Regions from separate parts of the Pseudomonas sp. Marseille-Q8238 genome, predicted to be linked through region 2. Evidence: predicted binding sites of a transcription regulator. Region 2 holds the regulator's gene; the other holds the start of a gene.

Region 1 (16,142 bases), 640 kb from region 2:
TCGGCAACAATCGCCTCAACGACAGGCGCCACGCGCTCCAATTCCTCCAACGGGGATACCGGACGCGCCCCTGGTCGGGTGGACTCACCACCGACATCCACCAAGGTAGCGCCAGCGGCCACCATATCGGCGGCATGACGCAACGCCGCATCACGTGCAGCGAAGCGGCCGCCATCGGAAAAAGAGTCAGGGGTTACATTCAGAATTCCCATCACATGAGGACGGGATAAATCGAGAACCCTGCTGCCGAAGGGCAGCAGGGTTGGGTACGGCACAGACGTCATGAAGAACCTATTAGTGCTCGCCTGCCGGCCCACCGATTGGCGTCTCAGGGCGATCGACCTGCTCTTTCGGCGCAGGCGGTGTACCGGAACCATCCTGCCAATCACGTGGCTCACGCGGCTCACGCCCAGCCATGATGTCGTCGATCTGCGCAGCATCGATGGTCTCGTACTTCATCAGGCAATCAGCCATGACGTCCAACTTGTCACGATTCTCCTCGAGCAAGCGCTTGGCCGTGCCATAGCAACCGTCGATGATGCTGCGCACCTCTTCATCGATGGCCTTGGCCGTCTCACCTGAAACATTGGTGTGCTGACTACCGGCACTGCGCCCCAGGAACACTTCACCCTCTTCCTCGGCGTACATCAGCGGCCCCAGGCGCTCGGAGAGCCCCCACTTGGTCACCATGTTCCGGGCGATCTGCGTGGCACGCATGATGTCGTTGGACGCGCCGGTCGTAACACCATCGAAGCCCAGCGTCATCTCCTCGGCGATACGACCACCAAACAGTGAGCAAATCTGACTGATCAGCGCACGCTTGCTCAGGCTGTAACGATCCTCCTCCGGAAGGAACATGGTCACACCCAGCGCCCGCCCGCGCGGAATGATCGACACCTTGTAGACCGGATCATGTTCAGGCACCAGACGCCCAACGATGGCGTGCCCCGCCTCGTGGTAAGCGGTATTGAGCTTCTCCTTCTCGGACATAACCATGGATTTGCGCTCGGCGCCCATCATGATCTTGTCCTTGGCAAGCTCGAACTCTTTCATCTCAACCAGACGCTTACTGGCACGCGCCGCGAACAACGAAGCCTCGTTAACCAGGTTGGCCAGGTCGGCACCGGAGAAACCCGGTGTACCGCGAGCAATCACAGCAGGCTCGACGTTATCGCCGATTGGCACCTTGCGCATGTGCACCTTGAGAATCTGCTCACGACCGCGAATGTCCGGCAAGCCGACCACCACCTGACGGTCGAAGCGACCCGGGCGCAGCAGCGCCGGGTCAAGCACGTCAGGGCGGTTGGTCGCGGCGATGACGATGATCCCATCGTTCATCTCGAAGCCGTCCATCTCCACCAGCAACTGGTTGAGGGTCTGCTCACGCTCGTCATGACCGCCACCGAGACCGGCGCCCCGATGGCGACCAACTGCATCGATCTCATCGATGAAGATGATGCATGGTGCGTGTTTCTTGGCCTGCTCAAACATGTCACGCACGCGACTGGCACCCACACCCACGAACATTTCGACGAAGTCGGAGCCGGAGATAGTGAAGAACGGCACCTTGGCTTCACCAGCGATGGCCTTGGCCAACAGCGTCTTGCCGGTACCGGGTGGACCGACCATCAATACGCCACGGGGAATGCGGCCACCGAGGCGCTGGAATTTGCCCGGATCGCGCAGGAACTCGACCAGCTCGCCCACTTCCTCCTTGGCCTCATCGCAACCTGCAACGTCAGCCAGCGTGGTCTTGACCTGATCCTCGGACAGCAGGCGCGCCTTGCTCTTGCCAAAGCTCATCGGCCCGCCTTTGCCGCCGGCACCGCCCTGCATCTGGCGCATGAAGAACATGAACACCGCGATGATCACCAGAATCGGGAAGCTGGCTACCAGCAACTGAGTCCAGATGCTCTGGCGCTCTGGTTGCTTGCCGACGATCTCGACATTGTTGTCCATCAGGTCCTTGATCAGGCCGCGGTCTTCGATGGCGGGGCGCACGGTTTCGAACGTAGTGCCGTCGGAGCTCTTGCCGCTGATGATGTAGCCATCCACGGTGACTTGCCTGACCTTGCCTTCCTGCACCTGCTGGATGAACTCGGAATAGTTCAGCTTGCCGGTCTCACTGGGGCTAGAAAAGTTGTTCATCACGGTGACCAGAACGGCCGCGATGATCAGCCACAGGATCAGGTTCTTTGCCATATCGTTCAATTAGCTACCCTCTGAAGCGAGCCCCGTCCTGAAACGCGCTTCGCAAAACGGCTGGAGAAATACCCGCTTAACTTACTACACAACCCTGCCCTAGGCAGGCGTCGTCTGTAACCCTTTATGAGCCTGTCACAGGCAAATCCGACCTGCGCAGACGCATACAGTTTCAGTTTAGGCCCCTTGCAAGCCCCATGCGAGCACGTACTGCTTGCAGGAGCAACCGCTCGACGAGAGGGGTCCGCACTTCCGCGCTCTTGCGAGCGCTTTACATAGAGGCCCGCAGGACTGAAATCCTTATTTCATCCATATGGGGGCCATATTGAAAATCACAAGGCCCATCGAATGTTATCGATGCGCCGAGAAGCGCTTGCTCCCCCCTAGTGAAACCATCCCAAATAGAAGCAACACCGGAAATGCCATCCAGCGCAATGATCGTGATTATCTGGGCGAGGCTGTACACGCTCGGGTACACTACGCCGCTTTTTACAGTCAGAAGCCCTCGGCAAACGAAGCCAGATCAGGCGGAAGGTTGAGGAAACTGCATGGTGCGGTGTTCCGCAGCCATCGAAACGCCAATCGGCGAGGCTTCATTTCCGGCAGTTTCCCAGTCGCAGGTTCAGATTATGGCGCTTACCAACGAGCAGAAGAAACACTTCAAATCCATCGGCCACCACCTCAAACCGGTCTTGATCGTGGCAGAGAACGGTTTGACCGAGGGCGTGCAGGCCGAACTGGACCGTGCGCTGAACGATCATGAACTGATCAAGGTGCAGTTCCGCATCACCGAGCGCGACGACCGTCGCGCCGTGATCGACGAACTGAGCAAGATTGGCCGCTGTGAAGTGGTGCAGATCATCGGCAAGATGGCACTGGTCTACCGCAAGAACCCCAAGCCGAACAAGAACCTGTCCAACGTTCACCGCTATCAGGGCTGATTCAGCCCTCTGCAATACGCTGCTGTCCAGGCAGCGGCTGGGCGATCAGCAACACCCCGGTAAACGCCAGTAACAGGTAGTTGAACAACAGCCAACGCACTGCGTTCGGCTGCCACTGGCGCACCACGAAGTACGCCAGCACCAGCACCAGCACTGCCAGTAGCAACTGGCAGCGCCTATCCTGCAGCAGGCCTCGCACACCTTGGGCGTGAGCCAGCACCATCAACTGCAGCACCGCACAGAACGCCGCAAAGGCGACCAGCAGCGGGCTCAGCGTCAGACTGACCTCTTCAATCAGCAGCGGCGCCAGACCAATCTGCCCCAACCCTGGCAACACAGCGAAGTACAGCACCCACAGGCCGCCGACCCAGAATGTCTGGGCCAGCTTCCAGCTGAGCAGCGCTGCGCCTGAAGGATGCTTAGAGATGGCGGACTTCGACAATCTCATACTCGACCAGACCACTCGGGGTTTTCACCACCACCACGTCGCCTTCTTCCTTGCCAACCAGGGCACGGGCGATAGGCGAACCCACCGAGATCTTGCTCAGCTTGATATCGGCCTCATCCTCACCAACGATCTGGTAAGTGACGCTTTCGTCCGTTTCGACGTTGGCGATCTCAACGGTGGTGCCAAAGATCACCTTGCCGGTATGGGCAATGGTCGTGACATCGATGACCACAGCGTTCTGCAGGCGGCCTTCGATGTCGCGGATACGCGCCTCGACCATACCCTGCTGCTCACGAGCAGCGTGGTATTCGGCGTTTTCCTTGAGGTCACCCAGCTCGCGCGCGGTGCCGATGTCCTGGCTGAGCTTGGGCCGCACGACCTTGGTCAGGTGCGCCAGCTCTTCTTCCAGGGCGCGAGCGCCCTGGACGGTCATGGGGTACTTGATCATGCCTTGATTCCTGCATGCAGATCCTGCAGCCGGCGCACGGCCTTTTCCGGACCGAATTTGAGCGCCTCGCAGATCGCCTGCCCCGCCGCGATGGTGGTGGTGCAGTAGATCTTGTGCTGCAGAGCGTTACGACGAATGGAATAGGAGTCAGCAATCGACTGACGCCCCTCGGTAGTGTTGATGATCAGGGTGACCTCGTCATTCTTGATCATGTCGACTACGTGCGGACGACCCTCGGTCACCTTGTTCACCCGACGAACCGGCAAGCCAGCAGCCTCGATCACACGCGCGGTACCGGCGGTGGCGACCACCTCGAAGCCCAGGGCGATCAGATCGCGAGCGACCTGCTCGACGAATGGCTTGTCATCCTCGCGCACACTGATGAACGCGCAACCGGAGTTTGGCAGGATCTCGCTGGCACCCAGCTGGGCCTTCGAGAAGGCCTCGCCGAAGGTATCACCCACACCCATGACTTCACCGGTGGACTTCATCTCTGGGCCGAGAATCGGGTCAACCCCTGGGAACTTGGCGAACGGGAACACCGCCTCCTTGACGCTGAAGTACGGCGGGATTATTTCCTTGCTGTAGCCAGCCTCGGCCAGCGATTTGCCAGCCATGACCCGGGCCGCGACCTTGGCCAGAGACTCGCCCACGCACTTGGACACGAACGGCACGGTACGCGACGCACGCGGGTTCACTTCGATGACGAAGATGTCCTCGCCCTGCACGGCCATCTGCACGTTCATCAGGCCGACCACCCCGAGCTCCAGGGCCATTTTCTTGACCTGTTCGCGGATCTCGTCCTGGATATGCGCCGGCAGCGAGTATGGCGGCAGCGAGCACGCCGAGTCACCCGAGTGCACGCCGGCCTGCTCGATGTGCTGCATGATCGCGCCAATTACCACGCTCTCGCCGTCGCAGACGGCATCGACATCGACTTCGATGGCGCAGTTGAGGAAGTGGTCCAGCAGCACCGGGCTGTCATTGGACACCTTCACCGCCTCGCGCATGTAGCGCTTGAGCTCTTCTTCCTGGTAGACGATTTCCATCGCCCGACCGCCCAACACGTAGGACGGACGCACCACCAACGGGTAGCCGATGGTCTTCGATGCGGCCAGGGCCTCATCTTCGCTGCGCGCGGTAGCGTTGGCCGGCTGACGCAGCCCCAGACGCTGCACCATCTGCTGGAAGCGCTCGCGGTCTTCGGCACGGTCGATGGCATCCGGGCTGGTGCCAATGATCGGCACGCCAGCCTCTTCCAGGGCGCGGCAGATCTTCAGCGGAGTCTGGCCGCCGTACTGCACGATCACGCCCTTGGGCTGCTCGACACGGACGATTTCCAGCACGTCTTCCAGGGTCACCGGCTCGAAATACAGGCGGTCGGAAGTGTCGTAGTCGGTGGAGACGGTTTCCGGGTTGCAGTTGACCATGATGGTCTCGTACCCGTCTTCACGCATGGCCAGCGCCGCGTGCACGCAGCAGTAGTCAAACTCAATGCCCTGACCGATGCGGTTCGGACCGCCGCCGAGGATCATGATCTTGTCGCGAGTCGACGGATTGGCCTCGCACTCTTCCTCGTAGGTCGAGTACATGTAGGCGGTATCGGTGGCGAATTCAGCGGCGCAGGTGTCGACGCGCTTGTACACCGGCAGCACCTTCAGCTTGTGGCGGTGGCTGCGCAGGTTCTTCTCGGTCACACCGAGCAGCCTGGCCAGGCGCGCATCGGAGAAACCCTTGCGCTTGAGCTTGAACATGGCGTCGCGGTCGATGCTGGACAGGCCGAGGGTCTTGACCCGCTCCTCGTCCTTGATCAGGTCCTCGATCTGCACCAGGAACCATTCGTCGATATTGGTCAGCTCGAAGATTTCCGCGACGGTCTTGCCTGCGCGGAAGGCATCGGCCACATACCAGATGCGGTCGGCGCTCGGCACGGTCAACTCGCGGCGCAGGGTGCTCTCGGCTTCCGGGTCGTTCAGATCGAGCTTCTCGTCGAAACCTGCAACGCCGACTTCCAGGCCGCGCAGGGCTTTCTGCAGGGACTCCTGGAAGGTACGACCAATGGCCATGACCTCACCCACAGACTTCATCTGGGTAGTCAGGCGGGCATCGGCTTTCGGGAATTTCTCGAAGGCAAAACGCGGGATCTTGGTAACAACGTAGTCGATGGCCGGCTCGAACGACGCCGGGGTACGACCACCGGTGATGTCGTTGGAGAGTTCGTCGAGGGTGTAGCCGACGGCCAGCTTGGCGGCGATCTTGGCGATCGGGAAACCAGTGGCCTTGGAAGCCAGCGCCGAGGAACGCGACACGCGCGGGTTCATCTCGATCACCACCATGCGCCCGGTGTTCGGGCAGATGCCGAACTGCACGTTGGAGCCGCCGGTTTCCACGCCAATTTCACGCAGCACCGCCAGGGAGGCGTTACGCAGGATCTGGTATTCCTTGTCGGTCAGGGTCTGGGCCGGGGCCACGGTGATTGAGTCACCGGTGTGCACGCCCATGGGGTCGAAGTTTTCGATGGCGCAGACGATGATGCAGTTGTCCTTCTTGTCGCGGACTACCTCCATCTCATATTCCTTCCAGCCGATCAGCGACTCGTCGATCAGCAGCTCGCTGGTCGGCGACAGATCCAGGCCTCGGGCGCAGATTTCTTCGAACTCTTCCCGGTTGTAGGCGATACCGCCACCGGTGCCGCCCATGGTGAAGGACGGACGGATGATGCAAGGAAAGCCGACCTTGTCGAGGACACCGTAGGCTTCCTCCATGTTGTGCGCGATGCCGGAAACCGGGCAGGCCAGGCCGATGTCTTTCATCGCCTTGTCGAAGCGCGAGCGGTCTTCGGCCTTGTCGATGGTATCGGCGTTGGCACCGATCATCTCGACGCCGAACTTTTCCAGCACGCCATGCTTTTCCAGGTCGAGGGCGCAGTTCAGCGCAGTCTGCCCGCCCATGGTCGGCAGCAGCGCATCAGGGCGCTCCTTCTCGATGATCTTGGCCACGGTGGCCCATTTGATCGGTTCGATGTAGGTCGCGTCGGCCATCGACGGGTCGGTCATGATGGTGGCCGGGTTGGAGTTCACCAGGATGACGCGGTAGCCCTCCTCCTTCAGCGCCTTGCACGCTTGCGCGCCGGAGTAGTCGAATTCGCAGGCCTGGCCGATGACAATGGGGCCGGCGCCGAGGATCAGGATACTTTTGATGTCTGTACGTTTTGGCATTTTCTCTCTCTCGAATCCGTAGGTCAGTCGGCGGGCTTAGCGGCGCTTGGCCATGGCTTCGATAAAACGGTCGAACAGTGGCGCGACGTCGTGCGGGCCGGGGCTCGCCTCCGGGTGACCCTGGAAGCTGAAGGCCGCCTTGTCGGTGCGCTCGATACCCTGCAGGGAACCGTCGAACAGTGACTTGTGGGTCGCACGCAGGTTGGCCGGCAGGCTCGCCTCGTCCACGGCAAAACCGTGGTTCTGGCTGGTGATCATCACCACACCGCTGTCGAGATCCTGAACCGGGTGGTTGGCGCCGTGATGGCCATGGCCCATTTTCAGGGTCTTGGCACCGGAAGCGAGGGCCAGCAACTGATGGCCGAGGCAGATGCCGAAGATCGGCAGCTCGGTTTCCAGCAGGTCCTTGATCGCCTGGATCGCGTAATCGCACGGCTCGGGGTCGCCAGGGCCGTTGGACAGGAACACACCATCCGGGTTGAGCGCCAGCACCTCGCTGGCCGGTGTCTGCGCCGGCACCACGGTCAGCCGACAGCCGCGCGCGACCAGCATGCGCAGGATGTTCAGCTTGACGCCGTAGTCATAGGCCACCACGTGGTAGGGCAACTCGCTGGCGGCGATCTCCGGATGGCTGTCCGTCTTCAGTTCCCAGACACTGGAGCGCCACTCGTAACGCTCGGCCGCGGATACGACCTTGGCCAGGTCCATGCCCTTGAGGCCAGGGAAGCTGCGCGCCAGCTCCAGAGCTTTTTCCTCGGTAGCGTCGTCGCCCACCAGGATGCAGCCATTCTGCGAGCCTTTCTCACGCAGGATGCGGGTCAGACGGCGGGTGTCGAGGCCCGCGATGGCGACAGTACCGTTTTCCTTCAGGTACTCGTCCAGCGGCTGTTTGTTGCGCCAGTTGCTGGAAGTCAGTGGCAGGTCGCGAATGATCAGGCCGGCAGCCCAGACACGATTCGACTCGGCGTCCTCGGGCGTGGTACCGGTGTTGCCGATATGCGGATAAGTCAGGGTGACGAGCTGCTGGGCATAGGAAGGATCGGTGAGGATTTCCTGATAGCCGGTCATGGCCGTATTGAACACGACCTCACCAATTGTATGGCCGTCGGCCCCGATGGCGTCACCGCGGAAAATGCTGCCGTCGGCAAGGGCGAGTATGGCTGGCTTAGTCAAGAAGACCTCCCTTAGATCTGAAACTTGCTCAAACGCAGGTTGTAAAAAAGCGGGATGACGTATGACCGTCACCCCGCTTTTTTATCTGAATCATTCTGCGCTACTTTTAGTGGACACACTAAAGCAGGAAGCTTACAGGAAAAGCCATTTTTGGTCCACAGCCAAGGTGGACCATTCAGGCATTTCAGTTAAGCCCCAACACATCCTGCATGTCATACAGCCCTGCGGGCTGCTGACCCAACCACATGGCTGCACGCACCGCCCCCTTGGCGAAGGTCATGCGGCTGGATGCCTTGTGAGTGATCTCCACACGCTCGCCATCCGCGGCGAACAGCACAGTGTGATCACCAACCACGTCGCCAGCACGCACAGTGGCAAAACCAATGGTCTCGCGCTCACGAGCACCGGTCTGGCCCTCACGCCCATAAACGGCAACCTTCTGCAGGTCGCGCCCCAAGGCATTGGCCACCACCTCACCCATGCGCAGCGCCGTCCCGGATGGCGCGTCGACCTTGTGCCGGTGGTGCGCCTCGATGATTTCGATATCGACCTCGTCGCCCAGCACGCGCGCGGCGGTATCGAGCAATTTCAGGCACAGGTTCACGCCCACGCTGTAGTTGGCCGCAAAGACGATCGGAATGTCCTTGGCCGCATCCGCCAGGCGCTGCTTCTCCTCAGCGGAAAAGCCGGTGGTGCCGATGATCATGGCCTTGCCCGCCTTACGACAGACATCCAGGTTCTTCAGCGTGACCGAGGGGTGGGTGAAGTCGATCAGCACATCGAATTCGTCGACCACCTTGCTCAGGTCATCCGACAAGGTGATACCGATACGCCCCAGCGCCGCCAGCTCGCCGGCATCGGCGCCAATCAGGCTGCTATCCGGACGATCGATCGCCGCCGTCAGGCCGGCACCCTCGGTCTGACTGACCGCCTCGATCAGGATCTTCCCCATGCGCCCGGCGGCGCCCATCACTGCAATACGTCGCATCACGTCAGCTCCAAGCTACGAGCCGCAGACGACAAACCACGCTCAATAACGCCTCATGGCTGGCCGCCTGCAGTTTCATTCAAATATCACCGAAGAAGCGCTTCACGCCATCGAACCAGCCGCTGGCCTTGGGCGAGTGAGAGCTGTCGCCCTCCAGCGACTTGCGGAACTCGTCTAGCAGCTCGCGCTGGCGCTTGTTCAGGTTGACCGGCGTTTCCACCGCCACCCGACACATCAGATCGCCCGCACCACCGCCACGCACCGGCGCCACACCCTTCCCACGCAAGCGGAACAGCTTACCGGTCTGAGTGCCTTCCGGAATCTTCAACTTGACCCGACCATCCAGCGTTGGCACTTCGAGCTCACCACCCAGCGCCGCGTCGGCAAAGCTGATGGGCACCTCGCAGTACAGGTGCTTGCCATCGCGCTGGAAGATCGCGTGCTCACGCACGTTGACCACCACATAGAGATCACCAGCCGGACCACCCAGACTGCCGGCCTCACCCTCGCCGGTCAGACGAATACGGTCGCCACTGTCGACACCAGCCGGCACCTTGACCGACAAGGTCTTGCTTTCTTCCACACGGCCCTGGCCATGGCACGAGCCACAGGGGTCGGTGATCATCTTGCCGCTGCCATGGCAGCGCGGGCAGGTCTGCTGCACGGAGAAGAAGCCCTGCTGCATGCGCACCTGGCCGATGCCGCCGCAGGTGGTACAGGTCACTGGACTAGTGCCCTTCTTGGCGCCAGTACCATCGCAAGGCTTGCAGTTGACCAGGGTCGGCACGCGGATGGTCACGGTGGTCCCGCGCACAGCCTCTTCCAGATCCAGTTCGAGGGTGTAGCGCAGATCACTGCCGCGCTGGGCGCCGCCACGACCACCACCGCGGCCGCCACCAAAGAAGTCACTGAACACGTCGCCGAAAATATCGGAGAAGTTGGCACCACCGGCCCCAAAGCCACCGGCACCGCCGCCCATCTGCGGATCGACCCCGGCATGACCGTACTGGTCATAGGCCGAGCGCTTGCTCGCATCGGACAGCACTTCATAGGCCTCATTAGCCTCCTTGAAGCGCTCTTCAGCTGTCTTGTCGTCCGGATTGCGGTCCGGGTGATACTTCATCGCCAGCCGGCGATAGGCTTTCTTCAGCTCGGCTTCACTGGAGCCACGCTCCACGCCGAGCACTTCGTAATAGTCACGTTTGGCCATATGCCTTCAACACCTCTGAATTCGTCTCCCCCAGACACGCCAACGCGGGGGCAAGCCCCCGCGTGACGGATCATGCCCGCCACAGCCAAGCTGCAACGGGCCAGAGCGGAAGGCAGCGACCGCGCCTGGCGGCCTGCTGCACACCCCACGTCTCCGCGGGGCTGGGACTTACTTGTTGTCCTTGACCTCTTCGAACTCGGCGTCGACCACGTCGTCACCGGCGTCCTGCGGCGCCTCTTCGGCACCTGCACCTGCAGCACCCGACTGCGGCTGCTCGGCGTACAGCTTCTGCGCCAGCGGTGCGGTCACTTCGGACAGGGCTGTCATCTTGGCCTCGATAGCAGCCTTGTCATCACCCTTGACCGCTGCCTCCAGCTCGCCCAGCGCTTTCTCGATGGCGGCTTTCTCTTCAGCAGTTGCCTTGTCGCCCGCCTCAGTGACCATCTTGCGAGTGGCATGCACCAGACCATCGCCCTGGTTACGCGCGGTCGCCAGCTCTTCGAACTTGCGGTCTTCCTCGGCATTGGCCTCGGCGTCACGCACCATCTGCTGGATTTCATCCTCGGACAGGCCGGAGTTGGCCTTGATCACGATGGACTGGCTCTTGCCAGTGGCCTTGTCCTTGGCGGACACGTGCAGGATACCGTTGGCGTCGATGTCGAACGTAACCTCGATCTGCGGCACGCCACGCGGAGCCGGCGGAATCTCGGCCAGGTCGAACTTGCCCAGCGACTTGTTCTGCGCGGCTTGCTTACGCTCACCCTGCAGCACGTGGATGGTCACCGCGCCCTGGTTGTCATCGGCAGTGGAGAACACCTGCGACTTCTTGGTCGGGATGGTGGTGTTCTTCTCGATCAGCGCCGTCATCACGCCGCCCATGGTTTCGATACCCAGGGTCAGCGGGCTGACGTCGAGCAGCAGTACGTCCTTCACATCACCAGCCAGCACCGCACCTTGAATGGCCGCACCCATGGCGACGGCTTCGTCCGGGTTGACGTCCTTGCGTGCTTCCTTGCCGAAGAAGTCGGTAACTGCCTTCTGTACCAGCGGCATACGGGTCTGACCACCGACCAGGATCACATCGTTGATCGCGCCAACGTCGATACCGGCATCTTTCAGCGCGATACGGCATGGCTCGATGGTGCGCTGCACCAGATCCTCAACCAGCGATTCCAACTTGGCACGGGAGATCTTCACGTTCAGGTGCTTCGGACCGGTAGCGTCTGCCGTGATGTACGGCAGGTTGACGTCGGTCTGGGTGCTGGAGGACAGCTCAATCTTGGCTTTCTCGGCCGACTCTTTCAGGCGCTGCATGGCCAGCGGATCACCTTTCAGGTTGATGCCGCTTTCCTTCTTGAATTCGTCGACGAGGTAGTCGATCAGACGGATGTCGAAGTCCTCACCACCGAGGAAGGTGTCACCGTTGGTGGCCAACACTTCGAACTGGTGCTCGCCGTCGACCTCTGCGATCTCGATGACCGACACGTCGAAGGTACCACCCCCCAGGTCATAGACGATCACGGTGTGGTCGCCCTTGGCCTTGTCCATGCCGTAGGCCAGTGCAGCGGCAGTCGGCTCGTTGATGATGCGTTTGACGTCCAGACCGGCAATGCGGCCGGCGTCTTTGGTGGCCTGGCGCTGGCTGTCGTTGAAGTAAGCCGGTACGGTGATGACCGCCTCGGTCACCGCTTCGCCGAGGTAGTCTTCGGCGGTCTTCTTCATCTTCTTGAGGATTTCCGCACTGATTTGCGGCGGTGCCATTTTCTGGCCATTGACCTCAACCCAGGCGTCACCGTTGTCGGCCTTGGCGATTTTGTACGGCACCATCTGAATGTCTTTCTGCACGACTTCTTCGTCGAAGCGGCGACCAATCAGGCGCTTAACCGCGTACAGCGTGTTGTGCGGGTTGGTCACAGCCTGGCGCTTGGCCGACTGACCAACAAGGATCTCTCCATCGTTGGCGTAGGCGATGATCGAAGGCGTGGTACGCGCGCCTTCGGCGTTCTCGATGACTTTGACGCTACCGTTTTCCAGGATGGAGACGCAGGAGTTGGTGGTCCCCAGGTCGATACCGATGATTTTGCCCATTTTCACTCTCTCCAAAACTTGGTTATGGCGTGCCCCGATGTCTTGGGTCACGCAGCTTGATTCGCTTGACTAAATAGATGGGGGCCAGTCGGCCGATTTCAAGCCTGCTCGTCGATCGTGGGCGGCGCAGCGGCCGGCGCCTTGCTCACCACGACCATCGCCGGACGCAACAGGCGTCCACTGAGCAGATAGCCCTTCTGGAACACCTTGAGCACACTGTTCGGCTCGACATGCGTGCTTTCTTCCATTGCCATCGCCTGATGGTGCTCCGGATTGAACGGCGCCCCATGCGGATCGATTTCTTCAACCTGATAACGCTTGAGGGTGTCGAGGAACAGCTTCAGCGTCAGCTCCAGGCCTTCGCGCACGGCCTTGATCGACTCATCGTTGGGGTTCGACAGCTCCAGACCACGCTCCAGACTGTCGACTACCGGCAGCAAGTCATTGACGAAGCGTTCGAGGGCAAACTTGTGTGCCTTCTCTACATCCTGCTCGGCGCGACGGCGCACGTTCTGCAGGTCAGCGGCGACGCGCAGCGATTGATCCTGCGCCGCAGCCAGTTGCTCTTCGAGCGCCAACACACGTGCCGCCAGGTCTTCGCCCGCGCCGCTTTCTGTTGCCGGATTATCTTGAGGGGTCTGCGTATCGAGGGGCTGTTCGTCGGTCATTGGGTCCTCCTGTGTAGACATCAACGGGTCATGGCCCGCGCTTATGCCGCCTATATGGGGCCCAAACACAAGGTTTCAAGGGTTATTGTCAGCACAAAGAAAAACACTGTATAAATAGCCAGCCTTAATTTTCGGGAGCGCTCCCCATGCTGGTGCACCTGTCGGTTCACAATTACGCCATCGTCGAACATCTGGATCTGGAGCTGCAGCGCGGCATGTCGGCCATTACCGGCGAAACCGGTGCCGGCAAATCGATCATGCTCGACGCCCTCGGCCTGGCCCTGGGTGATCGCGCCGACAGTGGCGTGGTACGCCCCGGCGCGGACAAAGCCGACATTCTCGCCAGCTTCGATCTCGACGACATTCCCGAAGCCCGCGCCTGGCTGGCCGAACGCGACCTGGACCATGATGGCCCGTGCATCCTGCGTCGCGTCATTACCAGCGAAGGCCGCTCACGCGGCTATATCAACGGCAGCCCTTGCCCACTCGGCGACCTCAAGGCCGTAGGCGAACTGCTGATCGACATTCATAGCCAGCATGAACACCAATCCCTGCTGAAGCCGGACACCCACCGTCGCCTGCTCGACGAATACGCCGGTAGCCAGGAACTCGCCCGGCAAGTGCAGCTGGCCGCACAGCGCTGGCGCCAGACCCGTCAGGAACTGCAACGCCTGACCTCCACCAGTGACGAGCAACGCGCCCGCCACCAACTCCTCAGCTACCAGTTGGAGGAATTGGATAATCTCGCGCTCGGCGACAACGAACTGGAACAACTGGAGCACGAGCACAAGACCCTCAGCAATGCCGAACAACTGCTCGGCACCTGCCGCCAGGTCCTGGAGCTTTGCAGCGAAAGCGACGCAGGCAATGTGCTGTCCGCCCTGACCAACAGTCTCAACCGCCTGGCCAGTTTCAGCAGCCAGCCAGGCGCGCTTGGTGAAGCCGCCAATCTGCTGGCCAGCGCCCAGATCCAGGTAGAAGAGGCCGTGGGCGAACTCAATCGCTTCATCGACCATTTCGACGCCGACCCGCAGCGCCAGCAACTGCTCGAGGAGCGCCTAGACAGCATCTACACCCTGGCCCGCAAGCACCGCATCCAGCCCGCCGAACTGGCCGAACTGCAGCACCGCCTGATGGAGGAACTGGAAAGCCTGAATGCAGACGACCAGGCCAGCGAGCGCCTCGCGGAAGAACTGGCGGCCTACGAGCGCCATTATCAGGAGAAAGCCAGCGAGCTGAGCCAACTGCGCAAGACTGCTGCTGAACGCCTGGCCACTGCCGCGCAACAGGAAATACAGACCCTGGGCATGCCAGGTGGGCGTTTCAGCATCCAGCTCCAACCAGGTGATAACGCAGAACCCCACCCCCACGGCCTGGAGCACGTGGAGTTCCTGGTCAGCGCCAACCCTGGTCTTCCCCTCAAGGCATTGGCCAAAGTGGCGTCGGGCGGCGAGCTGTCCCGTATCAGCCTGGCCATTCAGGTCATCACGGCCCAGACCTCACGCGTACCGACCCTGGTATTCGACGAAGTGGATGTCGGTATCGGCGGTCCCACCGCCGAGGTCGTTGGTCAACTGCTGCGCCGCCTCGGCGAGCGCGGCCAGGTCCTGACCGTGACCCATCTGCCGCAAGTCGCGGCACAAGGTCATCACCACCTGTTTGTGCACAAGGCCCGTGACAGCCAGGAAACCCGCACCGCGGTCAGCAGCCTGGAGCCTGCGCAGCGCATCGAAGAAGTCGCACGCATGCTCGGCGGGGTCGATCTGACCGAAGAGTCCCTGCAGCACGCGCGCAAGATGCTGGACAGCGCCCAGGCCTGAACACCTGACAGCAACAAAAACGGCGACCCAAGGTCGCCGTTTTTTTGCGTAGCCGTACGAATTACTTCTTGCGTACGTACAGCACCAGATTGTGATCGACCAACTCGAAGCCGTGCTTCTTGACGATCTCTTTCTGCAGTTTCTCGATTTCCTGGTCGAAGAATTCGATGACCTCGCCCGTATCGACGCAGACCATATGATCGTGGTGACCACCGTCGGCCAACTCGAACACCGCGTGGCCGCCATCGAAGTTATGACGCTCCACCAGGCCGGCAGCCTCGAATTGAGTCAGAACCCGGTACACGGTGGCCAGGCCCACATCTTCGCCCGCCTCCATCAGTGCCTTGTAGACATCCTCAGCACTCATGTGACGCTGGCCTGAAGACGCCGAGTCAAGCATCTGCAGGATCTTGACCCGAGGCAGGGTGACTTTCAAACCAACTTTGCGCAGCTCGCTATTTTCAACCATGGTCAGCTTTCTCGAGGTTGCTGCTTCGCAGCTTCCGTTAATGCGGGTATGATCGGTGATTACTTTGCCCAGCCAAGATAGTGGAAGTCACCCACCGATGCAAAACACCAAGCTCTTGCTGTCCAGTCTCACGCTCGTGGGCCTGTTCGCACTCGCCGGTTGTTCATTTCCCGGGGTTTATAAAATCGACATTCAGCAGGGCAATGTCGTTACGCAGGACATGATAGACCAGTTGAAGCCGGGAATGACCCGCCGACAAGTGCGGTTTATCATGGGCAACCCGCTGATCACCGATACCTTCCACGCCAAACGCTGGGATTATCTGTACAGCATCCAGCCGGGCGGCCGTCAGCGCTTCCAGGAACGCGTCAGCCTGATGTTCGACGGCAACGACCAGCTTATCGGCCTGGCCGGCGATTTCATGCCAGGCGTCAGCCGTGATCAGGCGATCATGGGCGAAGACGGCAAC
Region 2 (16,142 bases):
GCAAAGCGCCCACGGCAGCCAGCCAGCGTGGCTGCTGACGATAGTCGGTGGTGGCAAAGCCCTGGCCGCGCATGCGTGCCAGGCCTGCAGGTGGTTGAACCTTGAGTCGCTGCGCAGCGCTCAACGCCAGCTCGGCGGCAGCACGATCATTGCAGACCAGCCCCATGTCACAGCCTGCACTCAAGGCCGCCTCGATGCGACTGGCCGCATCACCGACGACATGCGCACCGGCCATGGACAGGTCATCACTGAAGATGACGCCCTGGAAGCCCAGCTCGCCGCGCAGGATGTCCTGCAACCAGCGCCGCGAAAAACCGGCTGGTTGAGCGTCCACGCGCGGATAAATCACATGGGCCGGCATGATCGCTGCCAGTTGTCCGCTCAGGCGCTGGAACGGAACCAGATCGTGGCGACGAATATCCTCCAGCTCGCGCTCATCCAGCGGAATGGCCACATGCGAGTCGGCCTCGGCCCAGCCGTGTCCGGGAAAGTGCTTGCCCGTTGCCGCCATCCCCGCCGCCTGCATGCCACGGATGAACGCACCGGCCAATGCCGTCGCGCGCTCACCGCTATCGGCAAAGCTGCGGCTACCGACCACCGCACTGCGCTGATGGTCCAGATCCAGTACCGGGGCAAAACTCAAATCCAGGCCTACCGCCAGGACCTCTGTCGCCATCAGCCAGCCGCATTGCTCGGCAAGGTATTCAGCGTTCTCGTTATCAGCCAGGGCACGCATGGCCGGCAACCGGACAAAACCCTGGCGCAGCCGCTGCACACGTCCGCCTTCCTGGTCCACCGCCAGTAGCAGATCCGGGCGAATGGCGCGGATAGCAGCGCTCAGTTCGCGCACCTGCCGGGGATCTTCGATATTGCGTGCGAACAGAATCAGCCCACCCACTTCTGGCTGGCGCAGGATCTGGCGATCCTCGGCCGTCAGCCAGGTACCGTGGATGTCCAGCATCAGGGAACCAGTCAAGGGAGTCGTCAAAAGTATTCCTTAAGCGAGATCGGCAGTCGCCCACTCAGGGCAAGGTGCCTCGCCAATGAAAACCGCGCAGTGCACAGGCACGCGAGGGAAAAGGTCCAGCAAGTCCGTATTGCGCAGCCGCACGCAGCCATGGGACAGCGGCACACTCATAGGCTCTATATCAGGCGTGCCATGCAGGTAGATGTATCGGCGAAAGGTATCGACATCACCCAGACGGTTGATGCCTGGCTCGCAGCCACTTAGCCAGAGGATGCGGGTCAGGATCCAGTCCCGGCCGGGAAATTGATTGGCCAGCTCAGCCGACCAGACCTCACCCGTCCAGCGCCGACCTCGCAGCACAGCGCCCTCAGGCAGACCCTCGCCGATTTTTGCCCGAACCAGATGACGGCCGCGAGGCGTGCAATTCGAACCGCTGCGCTCCCCTGCTCCATTGAGAGCAGTGGAAACCGGCAGGCGCAACAACAGCTGCCCATCGGCAAAGCCGTATAGGCACTGATCAGCGATGGATATGTGCAATAGATCGAGCGGGCGCATAGATCGCTAGCTTAGCCGATCCAGACGCCCCGGCACAGTCAGGATCAGGCTTTGGCGACTGTCGACTTGGCGCGTGGAAGCAGCTGGGCAGTAGCCAGTGCCTCTTCGCTGACGCCTGTTTCCGCTCGCATCGCTGCCGCCAGGAAAGGCACCATCAGGCGCATGACTTGCTCAATGGAGGTATCGACACCGAAGTCGGTCTCGGCAATCGCGCGCAAGGCCTTGATGCCCGACATGCTGAACGAAGCAGCACCCAGCATGAAGTGCACACGCCAGAACAGCTCGAGCGGAGGAATACGCGGCGCCGCCTCATGCAGAAGCAGCAGATAGCGACGGAACACCTTGCCGTACATATCTTCCAGGTAGCGACGCAAGTGTCCCTGGCTCTGACTGAAAGCCAGTCCAAGCAAACGCATGAAAATCGACAGGTCATTGCCACTGCGCGGCTTCACCGCCAGCGCCTGCTCGACCAGCATCTCGAGAAGCTCTTCGAGACTGGCCTTCTCCGGCTTGGTTTGGCGACGATCCAGCTCACGCTCGAGGCTGACACAGAAAGGCCCGAGGAAACGCGAGAAAACCGCCTGAATCAGCGCCTTCTTCGAGCCGAAGTGATAGTTAACGGCAGCCAGATTGACACCAGCCTTGCTGGTAATCAGGCGCAAGGAAGTCTCGGCGAAGCCTTTTTCCGCGAACAACTGCTCTGCAGCGTCCAATATGCGCTCAACAGTTTCTGACTGAGCCATAAGATTCTCACCTGACAAACACTTGTTTGAAACATACGTTTCAGGCGACTGTCCTGTCAAGTATTCCCAGCCCAATCGTGGCCGGGCGGTCATAGATTAAACCATAGCGCCACAGACACCACTAAAGCTGCTGCTTGGCTGCGGCAAAGCAGGTACAGAAAGAATTGTTGCCATCGCACTTTCACTGTATATAATCACAGCAACTGTATAAACAGACAGACCACCAGCATGATCAAACTAACGCCCCGCCAAGCTGAAATTCTTGCCTTCATCAAACGCTGCCTGGAAGACAACGGCTACCCTCCAACGCGAGCAGAAATTGCTCAGGAGCTGGGCTTCAAGTCACCCAATGCTGCCGAGGAACATCTCAAGGCCCTGGCACGCAAAGGGGCGATTGAAATGACCCCTGGCGCCTCGCGCGGCATTCGCATCCCAGGCTATGAGCCTGAAGCGGCGGAAGAGGAAGGCCTTCCTATCATCGGTCGCGTTGCTGCCGGCGCGCCCATTCTCGCCCAGCAGCATGTCGAGGAGTCCTGCCAGATCAACCCGGGATTCTTTCAGCCTCGCGCCGACTACCTCCTCCGCGTACGCGGCATGAGCATGAAAGATATCGGCATCTTCGATGGCGATCTGCTTGCCGTGCATACCACGCGCGAGGCGCGCAATGGCCAGATCGTCGTGGCACGCATCGATGACGAGGTTACGGTCAAACGCTTTCAACGCACCGGCAATAAAGTGCTTCTGATTGCAGAAAACCCGGAATTCGCACCGATTGAAGTGAATCTGGAAGAACAGGATTTGATCATTGAAGGTTTGAGTGTCGGCGTCATTCGCCGCTAACCGAGGAGAGCTTCATGCAGTTCCCGCAGTCGCTGAACCACTCGCAACTTCCGCTGTTTGAAGCTTTCCTGGGCCAGGGCTTGAGCCCACTACTGATTGATGAAATCGAATTGCCGGCCTGGGCCGAAGAGCCCGAATCCTTCAGCGAGTTGAGCCTCAGCGGCTCGATCAGCCACTGTCGCCAGTTGCTAGGCCCTGTTATGCGCGAGCTGAGCCAGAATCAGAATGCCCGCTGGCTGACGCTGATTGCCCCGCCTGCCAGCATTACCAATGCCTGGCTGCGTAGCGCCGGACTCAACCTCGATCGACTGCTCGTTCTGCAACCCAAATCAGAACAAAGTGCCATGGAACTGGCTTGCGAAGCACTGCGCCTGGGCCGCAGCCACACCGTCGTCAGCTGGCTTGAGCTTCAGGCTGGAGAACGAGCAACCCTGAGCAGCGCCGCCCGGCTCGGTAGCGCGCAAAGCCTGAACATTCGCATGAGTTGAGAGGCCTGAGCAGAACAGCCCAGGCCATGTGCAGGAAAGAACCAGGTAGAGAAGGAAGATCATCCTGCGAGTACTGAAGGTAGTTCAGTATCGCGATCTATTCGAATGATGACGAGCCGAAAGCCAATTAGCGCAACAGCTCAGTGAAGAACCCGCGGGTGGTCATCATGCTCCACCTCGCCCTCAGCCAATCGCCCAGCCATCTGGACACCGACGTTGAGCATGGCTTTCGCCACTTCGACATGATGCCCCTGCAGAAATGCCTTGGCGTCGGCGGAGAAATCCAGAGTCACCAACGTTTCCTCATCCTCAGCACGACGCAATGCAATGCGCCCGTCAGGAAGCTCGACAATTTCCAGGAAGGATGTAGGCATTCAGGTTCTCCAATCAGGCGGCTAGTGTAACAGTCAGATCAGGGCAGCCGCTGCCCATCCATCCTTCCAAACTCAGCACTCGCTGAGCGATTCGCGAAAGCGCAAGGCCAACAGCTTGAGCTGCTGACGCCAACCTTCCATCGTTTCTTGCGTCAATACAGGCGGCTCGTCAGAAACACTGACGGTTTGAATAAGCGGCAACGTAGGATCGACCTTCGCCGCTTTCGGAGCCGCAGGAGGGGCAGATAATGCCTCGTAAGCACTAAGCAATTGCGCCAGCCAGGTTTCCGGCTGCTGCGCCATCTCGACCAGCTCGGCAAACTCCGGGCTTGGCGCTGCCTTCAGGACCGCCTGATTGAGCAGTAGTTCGACCCGCGACGCATTGGCCTCGGCCAGACGATAATAACCTGCGACTTCATGGCACAGCCCGAGCAATGCGCCATACAGGTGAAACAAGGCCGCTTCACGCTCCGCCTGAACCTTGCCCGGCCCGCCTAGCGCCTGCCCCTCTTCTGCCTTGCGCAGGCTATCCAGGGCCAGACCTGCAAAATAGATCTTCTGGTTAGTTCGGGTATACAGCTCGTGCGCCATCGCGGCACCCTCGATCATTGCTGGCGATTTCGCCCTGCTCGACTGCAATCCGAACAGGGCTCACTCCATCAGCCTTTGGTTTCAACCTTCCATTTACCGCCGGAGAAGAATGCACGCCAGCCAGTGGGCTTACCGTCCACCTCACTCTGCACGTACTGCTCCTTGGTCTTGCGGCTGTAGCGGATAACCGCCGGACGGCCTTCTGGATCCTTCTTCGGAGCATCCAGCAGGAAGTGGTACTTCGGATCGATTTCATCCTTGTGCGGAATCAGCTCGAGCACCAGCGGTGCACGAGTTTCGCGGTTTTTCGGGAACTGGCTGGCCGCCAGGAACAGGCCCGATGCGCCATCACGCAGCACATAGGTATCGTTGACCTTCTCGCACTTCAGTTCCGGCATCTGCACCGCGTCCATTTTCGGCGGAGCAGCCTCACCACTGCGCAGCAGCTTGCGGGTGTTCTTGCAGCTGCTATTGGTGCAACCGAAGAACTTGCCGAAACGCCCCGTCTTGAGTTGCATCTCACTGCCGCACTTGTCGCATTCCAGGCTCGGACCTTCGTACCCCTTGATGCGGTACTGGCCCTGCTCGATCTCATATCCCGTGCAGTCAGGGTTGTTGCCACAAATGTGCAACTTGCGTGTTTCATCCAGCAGGTACGCATCCATCGCCGTGGAACAGATCGGGCAACGGTGCTTATTGAGCAGAACGCGCGACTCCGACTCGCCCTCGTCATCAGCGGCAATTTCATCACCAGGGATGAGATTGATAGTGGCCTTGCAGCGCTCTTTCGGCGGCAGTGCATAGCCAGAGCAGCCGAGGAATACACCGGTGGATGCGGTACGAATCATCATCGGTCGGCCACAGTCGCGGCAGGCGATATCGGTCAGGGTCGGCTGATTGGCACGCATGCCACTGTCGGCGACCTCCGCCACTTCGAGCTTCTTCTTGAAGTCGCCGTAGAACTCGTCGAGCAAATGCTTCCAATCGCGCTCACCCTGTGCGACATCATCCAGATGCTCTTCCATACCGGCAGTAAAGCCGTAGTCCATCAGGTTGGAAAAACTCTCGCTGAGACGCTCGGTGACGATGTCGCCCATTTTCTCGGCATAGAAACGACGGTTCTGTACCGTGACGTAGCCGCGCTCCTGGATGGTCGAAATGATCGCTGCATAGGTCGACGGGCGACCGATACCGCGCTTTTCCAGCTCTTTGACCAGGCTGGCCTCGGAGAAACGAGCCGGTGGCTTGGTGAAGTGCTGACTCGGGTCGAGCTTGATCAGCTTCAGCGCATCGCCTTCGCTCATGTCCGGAAGAACGTCGTCCTCACCCGGCTTGCTCTGCTGCGGCTGCGCCTTGGTATAACCGTCGAACTTGAGGATGCGGCCCTTGGCACGCAGCTCGAAAGCACCCGCTGCAACGGTGACACTGGTCGACAGGTATTCGGCTGGTGGCATCTGGCATGCCACGAACTGACGCCAGATCAATTCGTACAAGCGCTCGGCGTCACGCTCCATGCCGGAGATCTGTGTCGGGCGCAGATTGACGTCGGACGGACGAATCGCCTCGTGCGCCTCCTGGGCGCCCTCCTTGCTCGAATAGACGTTGGCCTTGGCCGGTAGATACTTCTTGCCGTACTCGCTCTCGATGAAGCCCCGCACCATCTCCACAGCATCAGCCGAGAGGTTGGTCGAGTCCGTACGCATATAGGTGATGTAGCCAGCCTCGTAGAGACGCTGAGCCATCATCATGGTTTTCTTCACGCCGAAGCCGAGGCGGTTGCTCGCGGCCTGCTGCAGGGTCGAGGTAATGTACGGCGCCGACGGTTTGCTGCTGGTCGGGCGGTCCTCCCGCTTGGCAATGCTGTAGGCAGAAGCCTTGAGCTTCTCCAGCGCCGCCATGGTCTGGGCTTCGTTGACCGGCTTGAACGCCTCGCCATTCTCGCGAACCACCTCAAAGCGCACGTTGGCGTTCTTGGCAGTGCCGAGGTCTGCGTGCAGCTCCCAGTATTCTTCCGGTACGAAAGCACGGATTTCCTTCTCGCGCTCAACCACCAGCTTGACCGCTACTGACTGCACCCGACCGGCGGACAGGCCACGGGCGATCTTCTGCCAGAGCAGTGGCGAGACCATGTAGCCGACCACGCGATCGAGGAAGCGACGCGCCTGTTGCGCGTTGACCCGGTTGATATCCAGATCACCAGGCTTGGAGAAGGCCTCCTGAATGGCCTTCTTGGTAATTTCGTTGAACACCACGCGCTTGTAGCGGCTGTCGTCTCCGCCAATGGCCTCGCGCAGGTGCCAGGCAATGGCCTCCCCTTCACGGTCCAAGTCGGTTGCGAGGTAGATGGTGTCGGCATCTTTGGCCAAGCGGCGCAGCTCTTCGATCACCTTCTCCTTGCCGGGAAGGATCTCGTACTTGGCCTTCCACCCGTGCTCAGGGTCGACGCCCATGCGGGCGACCAACTGACGCTTGGCCTTTTCCTTGGGCGACAGCGCAGGCGCTTCGGCCGCAGCGGCCTTGCCGCGCTTGACCGGCTCCTTGGCAGCACTGGCGGAACCGCTGGTAGGCAGGTCACGGATATGGCCGATGCTCGACTTCACCACGTACTGGTTGCCCAGGTACTTGTTGATGGTCTTGGCCTTGGCCGGGGATTCCACGATGACCAGCGATTTGCCCATGGATTGGAAAATTCCTGAATTCGAGAGAGTAAAAGCGGGAGGAGCCACTAAAGGCACCGCTATATATAGTGGCGATCAAGGCAAGGTCAAGCTCGGGACTTGCTCAATCCTTGCCGAATGACGCAGATTCAGCCTCGATCAAGGCAAAGCGCGGCACGCTTTCACCGTTCACTTCGACAGTACTGCAGAACATCTCCAGCGGTCGTACCCACATGCCGAAATCGCCGTATAGCGCCTGATAGACCACAACCTGTTCCTCTGTCTCCGAATGGCGAGCGACAGTAAATACACGGTAGTGCGGCCCCTTGTAATGACGATAGAGACCCGGCTGCAACAGCATTGGTTCGACTCCTGATTAATTCTGCACAAAAACAAAAACCGGGGCACGAGGCCCCGGTCTTTCCATCCTGGAACGCTTAGACGGGATCGCCTAGATGCGCTCGAAGACGGTGGATATGCCTTGGCCGAGGCCAATGCACATGGTGGACACGCCGAGGGTGCCGCCATTTTGCTTCATCACGTTCAACAGGGTGCCGGAAATACGCGCACCGGAACAGCCGAACGGGTGGCCCAGCGCAATCGCGCCGCCGTGCAGGTTAACCTTCTGCTCCATTTTGTCGAGGAGTTTCAGGTCTTTCAGCACTGGCAGAGCTTGCGCGGCGAAGGCCTCGTTGAGCTCGACGAAGTCGATGTCGTCCATGGTCAGGCCAGCACGCTTCAGTGCTTTCTGAGTGGACGGCACCGGGCCGTAACCCATGATCGCCGGATCGACACCGTGCACGGCCATCGCACGAACCACGGCCAGCGGCTGGATGCCGAGGTCCTGGGCACGCTGGGCGGACATGACGATCATGCAGGAAGCACCGTCAGTGATCTGCGAGGACGTACCTGCAGTCACGGTGCCGCCTTTCGGGTTGAACGCCGGTTTCAGGGCAGCCAGGCTTTCAAGGGTGGTTTCCGGACGAATGGTTTCGTCGTAGTCGAATACCTTCAGGAAGCCGTTCTCGTCGTAGCCTTGCATCGGGATGATTTCATCCTTGAACTTGCCTTCGACGGTAGCCTTGTGCGCCAGACGGTGAGAACGCTCACCGAAAGCGTCCTGCTGCTCGCGGCTGATGCCGTGCATCTTGCCGAGCATTTCAGCGGTCAGACCCATCATGCCCGACGCCTTGGCGGCGTACAGCGACAGGTGCGGGTTCGGATCCACGCCGTGCATCATGCTGACGTGGCCCATGTGCTCCACACCGCCAACCACGAACACGTCGCCGTTGCCAGTCTGGATTGCCTGCACGGCAGTGTGCAGGGCACTCATGGAAGAACCACACAGGCGGCTGACGGTCTGCGCAGCGCTGGTGTGCGGGATCTGGGTCATCAGCGACGCCATGCGCGCAATGTTCCACCCTTGCTCCAGGGTCTGGTTTACGCAGCCCCAGATCACGTCCTCTACTTCAGCCGGGTCCAGCTTGCTGTTGCGCGCCAGGACACCACTGATCAGGTGTGCCGACATAGTCTCGGCACGGGTGTTGCGGTGCATGCCACCTTTGGAACGACCCATCGGGGTACGACCGAAGTCGACAATGACTGCGTCTCTCGGATTCAGGCTCATATCTCTACTCTCGCTCTGATCGTTGCGCGATTAACCGAAGAACTTCTGGCCGTTTTTGGCCATTTCGCGAAGTTTGGCGGTCGGGTGGTACAGCGCGCCCAGTTCGGCGTATTTGTCCGCCAGGGCAACGAATTCGGCCACACCGATGGAGTCGATGTAACGCAGTGCACCACCACGGAAGGGCGGGAAGCCGATGCCGTAGATCAGGCCCATGTCGGCCTCAGCTGCGGTTTCGACAATGCCGTCTTCCAAGCAACGAACGGTTTCCAGGCACAGCGGGATCATCATGAAGTTGATGATGTCCTCGTCCGTCACTTCGCGCTGCTCGACCACGATGGCCTTGAGCAGTTCGTAGGATTGCGGATCGGAGACTTTCTTCGGCTTGCCGCGCTTGTCGGTCTCGTACGAATAGAAACCCTTGCCATTCTTCTGACCCAGGCGATTGGCGTCGTACATCACGTCAACGGCAGTCTTGCCTTCAACGGCCATACGATCCGGGAAGCCTTCGGCCATGACGTCGCGACCGTGGTGACCGGTGTCGATGCCGACCACATCGGACAGGTACGCCGGGCCCATCGGCCAGCCGAACTTCTCCATCACCTTGTCGATGCGCACGAAGTCGACACCGAAGCCCAGCAGCTTGGAGAAGCCACCGAAGTACGGGAACAGTACACGGTTGACCAGGAAGCCCGGGCAGTCGTTGACCACGATCGGGCTCTTGCCCATCTTCTTGGCGTAGGCAACGGTAGTGGCCACGGCCACTTCGCTGGACTTCTCGCCACGGATGACTTCGACCAACGGCATCATGTGCACCGGGTTGAAGAAGTGCATACCGACGAAGTTTTCCGGACGCTTGAGGGCCTTGGCCAGCAAGTTGATGGAAATGGTCGAGGTGTTGGAAGCCAGGATAGCGTCTTCTCGTACCACGCCTTCGACTTCGGCCAGAACGATCTGCTTGACCTTCGGGTTCTCGACGACGGCTTCGACGACGATGTCGACGTTACCGAAATCACCGTAGGACATGGTCGGACGAATGGCGTTGAGGGCTTCAGCCATCTTCGCCGGGGTCATGCGACCTTTCTCGACGCGCTTGCCGAGCAGCTTGGCCGCTTCGTTCAAGCCCATCTGGATACCCTCTTCACGGATATCCTTCATCAGGATCGGCGTGCCTTTGGAGGCCGACTGATAAGCGATACCGCCACCCATGATGCCAGCGCCGAGTACGGCAGCCAGTTTCACGTCGCGCGCGATTTCGTCGTATTGCTTGGCTTTTTTCTTCAGTTCCTGGTCATTCAGGAACAGACCGATCAGGCTTTCGGCAACCGAAGTCTTGGCCAGTTTGACGAAGCCGGCGGCTTCGACTTCCAGGGCTTTCTCGCGACCGAAGTTGGCGGCCTTCTGGATGCTCTTGATTGCTTCGACCGGGGCCGGGTAGTTCGGGCCAGCCTGGCCAGCGACGAAACCTTTGGCGGTTTCGAAGGCCATCATCTGCTCGATGGCATTGAGCTTGATCTTTTCCAGCTTGGGCTGACGCTTGGCCTTGAAGTCCAGCTCGCCGGAGATGGCGCGCTTGACCAGATCCAGAGCAGCTTCCTGCAGCTTGGCCGGAGCGACGACAGCGTCGACAGCGCCTACTTTCAGGGCATCGGACGCCTTGGCTTCCTTGCTCGAAGCGATCCACTCGATAGCATTGTCGGTACCGATCACGCGCGGCAGGCGCACGGTGCCGCCGAAGCCTGGGTAGATGCCCAGTTTGACTTCAGGCAGGCCGACCTTGGCGGTTTCGCTCATGACGCGATAATCACCAGCCAGGCACATTTCGAAACCGCCGCCCAGGGCGATGCCATTGATGGCAACTACGGTCGGAACGTTGAGGTCTTCGAAGTCGCTGAAGATCTTGTTGGCTTCGAGGTTGCCGGCTACCAGCTCTTCATCGGGCAACTTGAAGTTGTCGACGAACTCGGTGATGTCGGCGCCGACGATGAAGACGTCCTTGCCGCTGGTAACGATTACGCCCTTGATCGAACCGTCTGCCTTGATGGCATCCACGGACTGACGCAGTTCGCTCAGTGTGAGACGGTTGAATTTGTTGACGGACTCACCCTTGAGGTCGAAATTCAATTCGACGATGCCACCCTCAAGAGCCTTAACCGTGATGGCTTTACCTTCGTAAATCATCAACTGATCTCCACGGTATGGAAGCTGAACAGTACACATCGGAGCCAACCAGGGACCCGCTCGCGACACAGCCGTCGAGCATAGCCCCAATCGGCCTGGCACACCCGCCGACGCGATATTCGGGCTGTATTGATGCCGTCTACAAGACAAACACTCAATTCATACGCCCGTTTGATTTGGGTGCGCACACATTCTGCGAAAAGCAGACAGTTGTCAATTGTCGACGCGCTTCACACTGTATCGAGCAGCGGCAGGTATAGCGGTACATGCCCTGGAGCCCGCGTCACATAGGCTATCGCGGTCGAGAAAGGCTACCCATGACGACTATTCGCCGCATGAATTAATAATGAACGGGAGGAAACTCAGGCGAGCTCAGCAAGAAAAGTGGCCACTTTCTGCAAATCGTGTTCGTCGCCACGCTCCCCCCAGTACACGGCGATCATCTGCCGACCGGCTTCCGCCTTGTACACATCTGAAGGAAGCGCGCTCAAACGAGCCAGCATAGGCGCATCGTCACATGGCTCACGCCATTGATTGAGCCATTGACCTGCCTCGGGCTGCCAATAAACCCAGGTATCGACATGCCCGGCCCGCCGCCCACGGTGATATTGGGCACAGCTCTTCGGCGGACTGCACGTCAGCCAATGCGGCCACTCCTGCTGGGTCAGTTGCATGGCAAGCCCCATGCGTCGCGCGGCCATGCGCAAGGCCATCTGGCGGCTTTGGCGTGCCGATGGGCGCAGCCAGACCAGAGGACTAAGCGCCACACCTATGAGCAAAATCACTATCCATCCGGTCATATATGTCACTCTGCAGGAAAGCCTGCGTTATCCAGCAGGCGCAGCCATACTGATCAAAAACCTCAGGAGGAAGCACCATGTCCTATCAGCACATACTCATCGCCGTCGATCTGACTGAAGAGTGCGATCCCGTGGTGCAGCGCGCCCTGGCCCTGGCGACCAGCGAAGGTAACGCCAAGGTTTCCCTGGCGCATGTAATCGAACCCATGGCCATGGCCTTCGGCGGCGATGTTCCGATGGACCTGTCGCTGCTGCAGCAACAGCAATTCGATCAGGCACGTGAGCATCTGCAGCGCTTCGCCAATAAGCATCCACAAGTGACCAGCGAACAGTGCCACCTGACCTACGGCCAACCTCGCCAGGAATTGCACCGCCTTGCCGCAGAGCATGGGTGTGACCTGATCGTGGTCGGCAGCCATGGTCGCCATGGCCTGGCACTGCTACTCGGCTCTACCGCCAATGACGTTCTGCATGGCGCTCCCTGCGATGTGCTCGCCGTGCGCTTGAAGAAACAATAAACAGCCAGGGCGGCGCTTAGCGCCGCCCGCCTTCACTCTCCCGAATCCTCGGCACTCATCACCAGCGGCCGGATTTTCTGCAACTGCGTTTCCAACGACACCGTCATGCTCGATGACATGGAGAAGAACGTCAGGAACGCCTTGAGATTGGAGTCCCCCTCGCAGGTATCGTGAATACGTTGCCAGAACGCCTGGTTGACCAGTTGCAGTTGCTGGAATTGCCGCACCAGCCCGCGCAGCTCCCAGTCAGGACGCCGCCCCTCGCGAAAATTGAAGTACTGCCGCGCAAGGTAGAGCGAAATGGTGCGCAGGATGAACTCCTGGCTGCTGGCAAAGGGCAGGTGATTGTTCGCCATTGGCTTCAGCCGACCCAATAGAGGGCACGCACTGGTCGCCATGATGACCCCGAGCAGCGAACGCAAGCCCTCTTCCAGACTCACCTGCTTGCTGTACTCACGCTCCGGCGTACGCACGGCCACCTGAGCCCGCTTGATGGCAGGCAGGCCATTGAAGTCTTCGATTACCCGATGGAGATCGACCGCCGCCGGGCAGTGACTGAACGCATCCTTGCTCAGCGGGCAGTTGCTGCATTGGTTGTAGGTCAAGCGCGTCCACTTGGGGGTGGCTTCTGCACTCTGGGGATCATATTGACGATCCAGTTCGATCTTGTAGCTGAACTGATGTTCGTCATCCAGAGTGATGCGGTACTCAATCGCCATGCGTGTCTCCGGCAGGCTACTCAGGCTTCCAATTCGGCCCAGCGTTCCAAGAGCTGGTCCAGTTCGTCTTGCAGGCCTTGCAGGCGATCCAACGCGGCAGCGGTGATATCCGTTGCCTGTTGATAGAACGCCGGATCGGCGATCTGCGCCTGGAGCGCTGCGAGCTGGACCTCAAGGGCATCGATTTGCCCCGGAATGGTCTCCAGCTCACGCTGCAGCTTGTAGCTGAGTTTTTTCCTGGGTACCGCAACCTCTGTCACTGCCGATTCGGCAGGGTCAGAAACAGGAGCAGGCGCCGCCATTTCGGCCTTGCCTGATTTACTTTCACCAACACCGAGCAAACGCGGCGAGCCACCCTGGCGCAGCCAGTCCTGATAACCGCCCACATACTCGCGCACGCGGCCATCGCCTTCGAACACCAGGGTGCTGGTGACCACATTGTCGAGAAAGGCCCGATCGTGACTGACCATCAGCACGGTGCCGGAAAAATTCGCCAGCACCTCTTCGAGCAGCTCCAGGGTTTCCACATCGAGATCGTTGGTCGGTTCGTCGAGCACCAGCAGGTTGGCCGGCTTGCTGAACAGCTTGGCCAGCAGGAGACGCGCACGCTCACCACCGGATAGTGCCTTCACCGGGGTGCGGGCACGCTGGGGACTGAACAGGAAGTCGCCCAGGTAGCTCAGCACATGGCGGTTCTGGCCATCGATCTCGATGAAATCGCGCCCCTCGGAAATGTTGTCGATTACGGTCTTTTCCAGCTCGAGCTGATGGCGCAACTGGTCAAAATAGGCCACCTCGATCTTGGTGCCCTGCTCCACCTTGCCGGCGGTTGGCTGCAGACCATCGAGCATCAGCTTCAGCAGGGTGGTCTTGCCGGTACCATTGGCGCCGAGCAGGCCGATACGATCGCCGCGCTGCAAGACCATGGAAAAATCCTTGATCAGCAGCGGCCCACCCGGATGCGCGAAGCTAACGTTCTCCAGCACCATCACCTGTTTGCCGGACTTGTCCGCGACGTCCAACTGAATGGAGGCCTTGCCGGTACGCTCACGGCGCTCGCTGCGCTCGACACGCAGGGCCTTGAGGGCACGCACGCGCCCCTCATTGCGGGTACGACGGGCCTTGATACCCTGGCGAATCCATACTTCTTCCTGGGCCAGCTTCTTGTCGAACAACGCGTTGGCGGTTTCCTCGGCGGCCAGCGCAGCCTCCTTGTGCACCAAGAAGCTGGCGTAGTCGCCATTCCAGTCGATCAGCCCACCACGGTCCAACTCGAGAATCCGCGTGGCCAGGCTTTGCAGGAAGGAGCGGTCGTGGGTGATGAACAGCACGGCGCCCTGGAAGTCCTTGACCGCCTCCTCCAGCCAGGAAATGGCACCAATATCCAGGTGGTTGGTCGGTTCGTCGAGCAGCAGCAGATCCGGCTCGCTGACCAGCGCCTGTGCCAGCAGCACGCGACGGCGCCAACCACCAGACAGCTCGGCCAGAGTCTTGTCGGCCGGCAACTGCAGGCGGCTCAAGGTGCTTTCGACCAATTGCTGCAGGCGCCAGCCGTCGCGGGCTTCGAGCGCTTGCTGGACATGCATGAGCTTGTCGAGGTCTTCTTCAGTAACGCAGTTCTGCGCCAGATGATGGTATTGCGCGAGCAGCTCACCGACGCCATCGAGACCTTGGGCAACCACATCGAACACCGTCCGATCGTCAGCCACCGGCAGCTCCTGAGGCAGTTCGCCGATCTTCAGCCCCGGCGCGCGCCAGATGCTGCCGTCGTCGGGCTTCTGCTGATCCTTGACCAGCTTGAGCATGCTCGACTTGCCCGTACCGTTACGACCGATGATGCACACGCGCTCGCCACGTGCGATCTGCCAGGACACCTTATCCAGGAGCGGCATAGCGCCGTAGGCCAGGGAAACTTCGGTGAACTTGAGCAAGGTCATGACAGCACTTCCAAAAAACCGGGGAGGCATTCTAACCGAGTTGCCGAATAAGCACGCTGGCATTTGTGGATCACCCATCACTCGCCAGCCCCATGCTTTCGCCGCGACCGGGCAAAAGGCTAAGCTAGGTGCACTCGATGGTGCCCTTGATCACCATTCACCCTGTTTTCTGCCCGGAAGAGTCATGCGCCGTTCTCTGTTAAGTGTGTTTTCCTGCCTGCTGCTCTGCACCTTCAGCCTCTCCCATGCCCAGGCCGCCAGCCTGGCCCAGCAGCGCCAGATGTATGACCAGGCAAAAAGCGCCCTGGCCAAGGGCGACAAATCGCCTTACCTGCGTTACGCCGACGCGCTGCGCGACTACCCGCTCACGCCGTACCTCGCCTATGACGAACTGACTGCCCGGCTGAAATGGGCAAGCAACGATGAGATCGAGAAATTCCTCGCCGAACATGGTGACCTCCCCCAGGCCGGCTGGATGAAACTGCGCTGGTTGCGCTGGCTGGCCGAGCGTGGCGACTGGAAACCCTTCATCAACCATTACGATCCGAAGCTGAACTTCACCGAACTGGACTGCCTCTACGGCCAGTACCAGCTTGGTCATGGCATGGTGGCCGAAGGGTATGCCACCGCAGAAAAGCTCTGGCTGGTCGGTAAATCGCAACCCAATGCCTGCGACCCTCTCTTCGAGCGCTGGGCTGCAGCCGGCCAACTGACCGAGGAGAAGCGCTGGAAACGCCTGAAGCTGGCCGCCGAAGCGCGCAATTACGGCCTGGCCACCTTCATGAGCAAGAGCCTGACAACCTTGAAGGCACGCGGCGAACTGATGATCGAAGTGGCCCAGAAGCCCACCTTGCTGAGCAATACGGCACGCTTCTCTACAGCCGACAAGGCCATGGGCGATGTGGTGGGTCTTGGTCTGCGGCGCCTGGCGCGCCAGGACCCGGAACAAGCCCTCAGCCTGCTCGACGGCTATGCGCGCAAGCTGTCCTTCTCCACCGAGGAAAAAGTCGCCATCGCCCGCGAGATCGGCCTGTCCCTGGCCAAGCGTTTCGATCTGCGCGCCCTGCAGGTCATGGCTCAGTATGACCCGGAACTGCGTGACAACACCGTCTCCGAATGGCGTGCGCGCCTGCTGCTGCGCCATGGTC

What was found. The regulator LexA, encoded in region 2, represses DNA repair genes until DNA is damaged. The targets are predictions, from matches to a motif close to CTGTNTNNNNANACAG.
Region 1: a site for LexA is predicted at 13,491-13,506, ahead of recN (DNA repair protein RecN). Genes of this name have one in related genera too.

The regions. Positions count from the first base shown of each region.
Region 1 is NZ_CBCOPI010000001.1:3,968,451-3,984,592, forward strand. Features, by position in the region: gene folP (dihydropteroate synthase) at 1-284, opposite strand, end outside; gene ftsH (ATP-dependent zinc metalloprotease FtsH) at 295-2,202, opposite strand; gene yhbY (ribosome assembly RNA-binding protein YhbY) at 2,832-3,143, shown strand; gene ACWPW0_RS18450 (DUF4149 domain-containing protein) at 3,145-3,591, opposite strand; gene greA (transcription elongation factor GreA) at 3,563-4,039, opposite strand; gene carB (carbamoyl-phosphate synthase large subunit) at 4,036-7,257, opposite strand; gene carA (glutamine-hydrolyzing carbamoyl-phosphate synthase small subunit) at 7,294-8,430, opposite strand; gene dapB (4-hydroxy-tetrahydrodipicolinate reductase) at 8,615-9,418, opposite strand; gene dnaJ (molecular chaperone DnaJ) at 9,498-10,628, opposite strand; gene dnaK (molecular chaperone DnaK) at 10,797-12,716, opposite strand; gene grpE (nucleotide exchange factor GrpE) at 12,815-13,384, opposite strand; gene recN (DNA repair protein RecN) at 13,531-15,204, shown strand; gene fur (ferric iron uptake transcriptional regulator) at 15,266-15,673, opposite strand; gene ACWPW0_RS18500 (outer membrane protein assembly factor BamE) at 15,771-16,142, shown strand, end outside.
Region 2 is NZ_CBCOPI010000001.1:3,325,077-3,341,218, forward strand. Features, by position in the region: gene nagZ (beta-N-acetylhexosaminidase) at 1-976, opposite strand, end outside; gene ACWPW0_RS15520 (L,D-transpeptidase family protein) at 998-1,522, opposite strand; gene ACWPW0_RS15525 (TetR family transcriptional regulator) at 1,567-2,265, opposite strand; gene lexA (transcriptional repressor LexA) at 2,494-3,105, shown strand; gene sulA (SOS-induced cell division inhibitor SulA) at 3,120-3,593, shown strand; gene ACWPW0_RS15540 (hypothetical protein) at 3,734-3,967, opposite strand; gene ACWPW0_RS15545 (DUF6586 family protein) at 4,040-4,558, opposite strand; gene topA (type I DNA topoisomerase) at 4,627-7,236, opposite strand; gene ACWPW0_RS15555 (DUF1653 domain-containing protein) at 7,340-7,576, opposite strand; gene fadA (acetyl-CoA C-acyltransferase FadA) at 7,667-8,842, opposite strand; gene fadB (fatty acid oxidation complex subunit alpha FadB) at 8,873-11,020, opposite strand; gene ACWPW0_RS15570 (hypothetical protein) at 11,383-11,820, opposite strand; gene ACWPW0_RS15575 (universal stress protein) at 11,898-12,338, shown strand; gene ACWPW0_RS15580 (DUF6901 family protein) at 12,371-13,057, opposite strand; gene ACWPW0_RS15585 (ATP-binding cassette domain-containing protein) at 13,078-14,994, opposite strand; gene ACWPW0_RS15590 (transglycosylase SLT domain-containing protein) at 15,179-16,142, shown strand, end outside.